DNA from 2 places in the Paenarthrobacter sp. CC6 genome. Region 2 is predicted to be linked to the other one. Evidence: riboswitches for the same ligand, from Rfam matches in the RefSeq annotation. Region 2 holds a riboswitch; the other holds the start of a gene.
What was found. Region 2 has a riboswitch for thiamine pyrophosphate ahead of thiD (bifunctional hydroxymethylpyrimidine kinase/phosphomethylpyrimidine kinase). Riboswitches for the same ligand answer to the same signal wherever they lie in the genome.
Positions count from the first base shown of each region.

Region 1: linked by a shared signal. The riboswitch ahead of thiO (glycine oxidase ThiO) and the one ahead of thiD (bifunctional hydroxymethylpyrimidine kinase/phosphomethylpyrimidine kinase) in region 2 are both predicted to bind thiamine pyrophosphate.

Region 1 covers NZ_JARDAN010000008.1:316,458-320,736, reverse strand. Annotated here, with positions in the region: gene PV760_RS10150 (RNB domain-containing ribonuclease) at 1-514, opposite strand, end outside; gene PV760_RS10145 (alpha/beta fold hydrolase) at 737-1,549, shown strand; gene PV760_RS10140 (CGNR zinc finger domain-containing protein) at 1,546-2,073, shown strand; gene thiE (thiamine phosphate synthase) at 2,191-2,877, opposite strand; TPP riboswitch at 2,905-3,024, shown strand; gene thiO (glycine oxidase ThiO) at 3,017-4,252, shown strand; gene thiS (sulfur carrier protein ThiS) at 4,249-4,279, shown strand, end outside.
Region 2 covers NZ_JARDAN010000006.1:362,152-366,430, forward strand. Annotated here, with positions in the region: gene obgE (GTPase ObgE) at 1-180, opposite strand, end outside; gene rpmA (50S ribosomal protein L27) at 317-580, opposite strand; gene rplU (50S ribosomal protein L21) at 643-951, opposite strand; gene thiD (bifunctional hydroxymethylpyrimidine kinase/phosphomethylpyrimidine kinase) at 1,322-2,857, opposite strand; TPP riboswitch at 2,848-2,946, opposite strand; gene PV760_RS06500 (Rne/Rng family ribonuclease) at 3,033-4,279, opposite strand, start outside.

The DNA of each region.
Region 1 (4,279 bases), on a different contig from region 2:
TGGCGCGGCTGCGGACCGTGGCACGGGCGACGGAAACATTGACCACTTCCGCGTTGGCATCGAGGTCGAAATCCCAGACGAACGCACCGCAGTCCTGATCGGCAAGCAGACTGCCTGCGTTTTCGCTGATGATCTCCGGGTGCAGGGGGATGCGGCCGTCCGGAGCGTAGAACGTCTGGCCGCGGTGCCGGGTTTCGGCATCCAGCGCCCCGCCGGGAGCCACGAAAGACGGCACGTCGGCGATCGCGTAGAGAACCTTGTACCCCTCGCCGGCGCGATCAATGAACAGGGCTTGGTCAAGGTCCGTTGACGTTGCGGGGTCGATGGTCAGGAAAGGGACGTGCTTGAGGTCGCGATCGGGCAGGCGGAGGGATTCGACGGCGTCCCGTGCCTCCCGGACGGCATCAACCGGATAGTCGCCGGGCAGCTCCAGCTCCGTCCGGAGGGCCGCGAAAGCCGCTGCGAGCTGGTCCGATGAGTCGTCGACGTTGGGCGCTATCCGATGATGTGACACGAAAATCAGGGTAGCCCGAAACCGGCGGATAGTCTTGGACGCTTCCGGCTCCAAGCGATGCTGTCAGTGCGGCGGATGGCCAGCTGTTGCTGGCCATTAGCTTCTTGGCGGCCCGGGGAGGCAGGCGGTGGGACGGTCGACGGCAGCCATCAACACCCCCGTAGCCCATTTGGGCCTGTTACCGTCTAATGTATAAAGACGGTAACAACGAAGGGGCAAGCTATGAGCGATTGGTCGCTACCCGAGCGGTTCGACGTCGGCGACGGTACGGTGCGATGGAACTCGGTAGGCGAGGGCCCAGCTCTCGTTCTGATGCACGGCACACCCTTCTCGTCGTACATCTGGCGGGACATCGCCCCGGTGCTTGCTCGTGATCACCGGGTCTACGTCTGGGATATGCTCGGATTCGGACAATCGACCCGCACCGCGCCGGATGTGAGCCTCCGGCAGCAGGCGACGATCTTCGTCGAACTCCTCGAGCACTGGGGGGTCTCAGCGCCTCGGGTCGTGGCGCACGACGTCGGCGGCGCGGTCGCGCTGCGGGCGACGCTCCTGCACGACGTGAACTTCGAGTCGCTCACGCTCATCGATGCCGCGACGGTGAGTGGTTGGGGCGCCGGCGGGTTCTTCCAAACCGTCCACCAGCACCCCGCGGCCTTCGAGGCGCTCCCCGACTGGGCTAGCGCTGCCCTGATCGACGCCAAGATCCGGTCCGGCAGTCACGTGGGTCTGCGTGCAGACGCCCTGGCTTCGTACACGGGCCAGTGGGCGGGTACGGAAGGGGCACGGGCGTTCTACCGGCAGTACACCCAAGGCGGCGAGGAGAACACCGACGAGCTACAGGATCGACTCCGGCTGTTGGATATCCCGATCCACGTGATCTGGGGCTCGGAAGATGCGTGGCTGGGTGTCGACTACGCCCATCGGCTCGTCACGGCACTTCCGGATCACGCGCGGTTCTCGATCATCGAGGGAGCCGGGCACATGGTGCCGGAGGATCGGCCCGGCGAACTCCTCAGGCTGCTGAGCGCGTGAACGCCGTGCAGTCCGCCGTGCCCGAGGAGCTGCGTGTCGTCGTGGAGTTTTGCAACAGCGCCACACTGCTTCGCGGCACCGACGCGCTGGCGACCATCCGTGACGGGCGGGAGTGGCTGGTCCGGCATGGATGGGACGGGGAGCCCACGCTCGAGCATCTCATCTCGTTGCGCGACGCCCGCGAGGTCATGCGCGCGTTCCTGGCCGACCGTACCGACACGGCAGCGCGATCCGCCCTGAACCAGCTCGCTCAGGAGCACTGGGCAGGCCCCCACGTCGACGACGACGGGCGGCTCGCGCTGACCCCGTCGGCCGGCCTGCCGGTCTCGCCGGCGGGAGCAGCGGTCGGGGCGCTTCTGCTCCACGGCTTGACCGGCTCGGGGCAGCGGCTCAGGACCTGCGCGTCGGAAGCGTGCAGGTGGGTGTTCTACGACAGTTCACGGTCCAGGACCCGGACCTGGTGCGACATGAACACGTGCGGGGCGCGGAGCAAGATGCGCCAGTACCGCGATCGGCTCACCTGAATCTGATCCGATCCGGTGGGTGGGCTGCGGCATCTGCAAGCCCCGACTCACCCCTGTCGCCACAACCTGCCGATACCCCGACGGTCTGCGTGCCTGGGACTGTTGTTTGGAGAACCGTTACGCGGCGGCGTCCAGGGCTTCGAGCAGCGACTTGGCTGCCGCCGTCGGATCTTCCGCCTCGGTAATGGCGCGAACGACGACGATACGGCTGGCGCCCGCAGCGAGCACCTGCTCGACATTGCCGAGATCGATTCCGCCGATCGCAAACCACGGCACCTCCACGGCGCCGCCGGTGGTCTCCTCCGCGCGCCTGATCGCTTCCGCGGCATATGTGACCAGGCCGGTTCCCACCGCTTCGCGGCCGGGTTTGGTGGGGGTCGCCCAGACGGGACCAACGCAGAAATAGTCCAGCCCAGGCTCGCCCGGCGAAGCCGTGATCGCGGCATTTACCTGCTCAGGCGTATGGGTGGAGAGACCAATCGAAGCGGGGCGGGGAAGGAACGTGCGGGCAATCTCCAGCGGGAGGTCCTTCTGGCCCACATGGAACACCGGAGCCCCGGAAACACTGGCAATATCGGCCCGGTCGTTGACCGCCCAGAGCCGCCCGTGCCGTTCTGCGACGCCACGCAGGATCGCCAGCAATTCCAATTCCTCGGCGGCTTCGATCGTCTTGTCACGGAGTTGGATGATGTCCACCCCGCCCTGGAACGCGGCGTCGGCAAAGTCTTCAAAATCGCCTTGGCGCTTGCGCGCATCAGTGCACAGGTAGAGGCGGGCGCTGGCGAGGGCAGAGTGCTGGGTCATGGAATCCACAGTAGTTCCTCTAAACTGGGCACGTACTGCGGGAGCCGTGACCTACGTCTTTATGACCGTCCGGCTGAGAGGGCTTCAGAGCCGACCGCTTGACCTGATCCGGCTAGTACCGGCGTAGGGAAGGAAACAGATGGCAGAAGCCATTCACGCGGATGTTGCCGTTATCGGCGGAGGCGTCATCGGACTGGGCATCGCCCACCAGGCTCGGAAGCTGGGCCGCTCCGTAGCACTCATCGATCCGGCGCCCGCCACCGGTGCGACATTTGCTGCTGCCGGAATGTTGGCGCCCGTGAGCGAGCTGCACTACCAGGAAGAAGACCTCCTGGAGCTCATGCTCGGGTCATCCCGGTTGTGGCCCTCGTTTGCCGGCGGCCTTCACCGGCCTGTGGAAGCTACCGGATACCGGACGACGCCGACCCTCGCCGTGGGTGCCGATGCCGCCGACCGCCGCGCGCTCGCGGACCTTCGCACTGTCCAGCTCGCGGCGGGCCTGGGGGTCGAACCGTTGCCGTTGCGGACCGCCAGGGAACGCGAACCGCTCCTTAGCCCGCAAATTTCCTGTGCCTTTGATATCCCCGCCGATCACCAGGTGGATCCCCGGAAGCTGGCGGAGTGCCTCATGGCAGGGCTGGCCGCGCATTCATCCGGCGATGGCACGTGGGTAGGCGGCGCCAGGGAAGGATTTGCCGTTGCAGAGTCCGCGCACGGCCTGTTGTGGGACGGGGACCAGGTAGCCGGAGTGGAGCTCGAATCCGGCAAATCCGTCGTGGCCGGCGAAACCGTGGTGGCCAACGGGCTGGGCGCCCCCGCGCTCGCCGGCCTTCCTGAGGGTCTTGAACTTCCGGTCAGGCCGGTCTACGGGGACATCCTCAGGCTTCGGGTCCCCGCGCACCTCCAACCGCTGCTCACTGCCACTGTTCGTGGCATGGTCCGCGGGGTGCCCGTTTACATCGTTCCCAGGGACGACGGAACCGTAGTCATCGGAGCTACCCAACGGGAGGACGGCTTGTCGGCGGCCTCCAACGCAGTCTCTGCCGGCGGGGTTTACCAGCTCCTTAGGGACGCCCAGGTACTGGTTCCCGCGGTGGCCGAACTTGAACTCCTGGAAGCAACTGCGCGCGCCAGGCCAGGGACTCCGGATAACGCTCCGTTGCTGGGCCGCGTAGCCGGTTCAAGCGGGGACATCGCGGGCATGATTGTGGCCACCGGGTTCTTCCGGCATGGCGTCCTCCTGACCCCCGTGGCCGCCATGATCGTGGGGGAGCTGCTCACCGGTTCCCCTGATCCCCGCTGGTCCATCTTCCGGCCCGACCGTTTCAGTGCAACCGCGCGTCGCTCTCAACTCCACAGCAAGGAAACAGTATGAACATCAAACTCAACGGCGCCGTCCACC
Region 2 (4,279 bases):
GTAATCAAGCAAAGTGGTGGTCTGGGCTGACACGCGGAGGATGACGTCGCCGCCGTTGCCGCCGTTGCCGCCGTCGGGACCGCCGAGCGGCTTGAACTTTTCCCGCTTAACGGAGACACAGCCGTGGCCGCCGGTTCCGCCGGATACGTGCAGGACTACCCGGTCTACAAAGCTCGCCACGTGGATCTCCTCTATTGCTGTTGCCAGCGCTGTTGCAAAAACCAGCGCGCCTGAGGGCGCCCTAGTCGATTGTAATGCGGTTAAAAGAACGGTGGAGCGGGCCGCTTGGCCCGCTCCACCGGTTCAGAACTTGTTGTTACTCTGCAGCTGCAGCAGCAACGATGTTCACTACGCGACGGCCGCGGCGAGTACCAAACTCAACCGCACCGGCCTGCAGGGCGAACAGGGTGTCGTCGCCACCGCGACCGACGCCTGCACCCGGGTGGAAGTGGGTGCCGCGCTGGCGAACGATGATTTCGCCGGCGGAGACTACCTGACCACCGAAGCGCTTGACGCCCAGGTACTGTGCGTTGGAGTCACGACCGTTGCGAGTGGAACTCGCGCCTTTTTTGTGTGCCATGTGAAATGCCTGCCTCTAAATTTCTGGGGAAACTGAAAAACCTGAACAGCGGGTAACGAAAGTTACGCGATGCTGGTGATCTTGATCTTGGTCAGTTCCTGACGGTGACCCTGACGCTTCCGGTAGCCGGTCTTGTTCTTGAACTTCTGGATGACGATCTTCGGACCACGGAGGTCTTCGAGGATCTCAGCAGTAACCTTGACGTTGGCCAGTTCCGCTGCTGCGGAGGTGACCTTGTCGCCGTCAACCAGGAGCAAGGCGGGCAGCTCAAGCGTGCTACCGGCTCCACCGGGGACGCGGTTAAGCGTTACGTAGTCTCCAACGGAAACTTTTTCTTGGCGGCCGCCTGCGCGGACAATCGCGTACACCACTTGGGTACTCACTTCTCTCGACGTTTATAACTAAATTTGCGTGCGGAACCTGTCACCGGAATCAGGCTTGGTTCGCGCTGTGCCTCAACGCCGTGGACTTCTGTTCGAAGTCCGCGAGTCATCCCATGAACAATTCCAAGGGGCATAACCCAAGTGTTGGCGTAAGCACCGAAGATCAAGATTACGCTAGTTTGACCCTCAGCTGCAAATGAGGCCGGGACCGGAGGCTACCCCGTGACTTGCATCACGAGGTGTAACGGACTCTCCCGGCACCGTGCCCATACAGCCTACAGGGTTTGGCGGCGATTAACGTGATCACGCCCGCGACGCGCGGGACAAGCCATGCTTTTCATCCCGGTTCAGTCCCGATTCAACAGGCCGGGCCACCCTGGGTGTAGAGCCGCGGAGCATCAAAGAACGCCGTCTCGTAGCGGCAGGACTGCCTGAAAGCCTCAAGCATCTCCGCACGTTCACGCCCGGAAGCGGCAACGGCCGCCGCGTCTGTGAAGTTGATCGCCATCCTTGTGGCGGAGGCAAAGTCCTCGTCGGCGTACGTCCGCAGCCAGTCCGCATAGGGATGCCCGCCGGAGGCCCCGGCCTCGACGAACGCGGCGTGGAGCTTTTGACCCACTTCCGCATACAACCAGTAGCAGGGCAGGATCGCCGCGAGGACCACCGCATAGCTGCCTGACGCCGTCGTTGCCAGCAGATGGTCCACATAGGCTTTGGTGACCGGTCCGGTGACGCCCGAAGCCTCACGGGAGCTCAACCAGTTCCTGTGCAGTTCCGATTCAACTTCCAGGCACTGCCGTGAGCTCCTGGCCCAGAACAGCTGTTCTTCCTCGGTGGGCGCCAACGCACCTGCACGGGCAAGGACCCTGGAATAGCCATTGAGATAGATGGCGTCCTGCGCAAGGTAGTAGCTGAACGCCGGCTCCGGCAAATGCCCCGACTGCAGTTCCTGGATGAAGTTGAGGCCGTGGATTTTTTCAAGCTCCGGGATGGCTTCCTTCCACAAAGTGGCAGCAAATCCGCCAGGCTGGAGGACGCGCTGGTGGTGGAAGTGGTCCACAGGCCCGTTGCCCCGGCCCACTTCCAGCTCCCCTGCGCTCCTCAGGGCCTGGAGCAGCCACGGTTTCGCTTCGCGCAGTGAGGCCTCCCAGTCGCCCGTGCGCGCCTGGACGGTAGCCAAGGCGGACGACAACGAGCATCCAGTGCCATGGCTGTTCCGGGTCGCAATCCTTGGACCTGCCACTTCGATGACGTCCTGCCGCAACAGCCCGCTGGTGTTGATCAAGGCATCGGGGCATTCCGAGCCGGCCAGATGACCGCCCTTGACCAAGACCGTGTTTCCGCACTCAGCTGCCAGTCGCTTGCCCTGCTCCAATGCCGATGCCCAATCAGCAGCCTCGGTTTCCCCCAGCAAAATGGCAAGCTCGGGCAGGTTCGGCGTGATCAGGTCCGCCAATGGAAGCAGGGAACGAAGGGCCTCCCCTGCGGATTCGGTCAGCAGGCGGTCACCGCTGGTGGCCACCATCACGGGATCAAGAACCACGACGGCGGGGCGCACCGATTCGAGCCAACTGCGCACCTCGTCAATAACAGCCGCGTCGCCGAGCATCCCGATCTTCACGGCGTCGATGACGATATCGGTACTGACGGCGTCCAGTTGCTGGCGCAGGAACTCCACGGGTGGTACGTGCACACCGCTGACACCCAGGGTGTTCTGGGCCGTCAAAGCCGTAATGGCAGCCATGCCATATCCACCGTGGGCGGCGATGCTCTTCAAATCAGCCTGGATTCCGGCTCCTCCGGACGGGTCGGAGCCCGCGATGCTAAGTACCCGGGGGGTTCGTCTGCGGTCCTCCGCCAGCGGATAAACAGCGGAAGATGACAATGCGGCCATGAGGACATCCCTTCGCCGGTGCTAACCGGACAGGTTCAACGGGTTTGGATCTCAGCCTGGCCCATCGCCTGGCACCCCGTGTCAGTCCCCCAGCCTAGCGCACCGGCAGACAGCAAAAGGCCCCGCAATTCCCGCTGGTAGCGGAACTGCGGGGCCTTGGTGCGGTCACAAACGGTTAGAGTTCGGAGGCCGGTACGCCGACGCCCAGGATGATGGGTTCGTCCGGGGCCGCTTTCCTGACCGGCTCCGCAGGCGCCTTGGACTCGTGCGCCGATCCCTTCGCGGCCGTAGCGGTCACGTCGTGGTGCTCAACAGTGGTCTCGTTGGCCGCGCCTTGGGCCCTGCTTGCACTGCGGTTCCGGCGGCTACGACGACCCCGCGATGCTGAGGGGGCTTCGTCTGCGGCCGGAGCCGGAGCTTCAGTCGTCGGGGTGTCCGCAGCCTTCGGGGCTTCGACAGCTTCCTTGGCTTTCCGGTCCTCAGGCGACGGTGCCGCGCCAAGGTGCGAGAAAGCTTCGGCCAGACGGTCCAGGCTCATGGCCGGCTGGGCTGCCTGCGGCTCATCGTGGTGTTCAACGAAAGGCAAGGCAACCTCTTCGCCGCCAAAACGCAGCACTGGAGTAGCCCGGCCTTCGCGGACAGCGGCGTCGTGTGCCGCGGCTTCCTGAGCCGTCGGGGCAGCGGAGACCGAACCGGCGTCGGGACCATGCTCCCCGGCCGCCCGGGTTTGCTCCTCTGCCTTGTGGAGCTCGTCATCGTGAAGGTGGGCGGCATGCGCGGCCGCTGCAATCGTCGCCAGTGCAGCCCGGGTTGCTTCGGCTTTTGCCTGACGGGCAGGGTCCTGGGCTTCCGGGTGTGCTGCCGGTGCCGCAACAGGGGCGGACGGCGTCGAATGGACCTGGGCCGGCGCTTCGACCGTTCCCTGGGCGCCGCCCTTGCCGCGGCGACGCTTGCGCTCGGTGCGGGCTGTGGACTGCTGTGCTTCGGTGTGCGGACGGTGCTGCTCGGCTGCCACGGTGTTGGCGCGGCGGTGCTCCACGGGCTCGTCATGCGTCACGACACCGCGGCCTGCGCAGTGCTCGCACTGCTCACCGAAGACTTCAAGGAGACCGGTGCCCATGCGCTTGCGGGTCATCTGGACAAGGCCCAGTGACGTTACTTCAGCAACCTGGTGCTTGGTACGGTCGCGGCCCAGGCACTCCACCATGCGGCGGAGAACGAGGTCGCGGTTGGATTCCAGGACCATGTCGATGAAGTCGATGACGATGATGCCGCCGATGTCACGCAGGCGAAGCTGGCGAACGACTTCCTCGGCAGCTTCAAGGTTGTTCTTGGTAACTGTCTCTTCCAGATTTCCACCACTGCCGGTGAACTTCCCCGTGTTGACGTCCACCACCGTCATGGCTTCGGTGCGGTCAATGA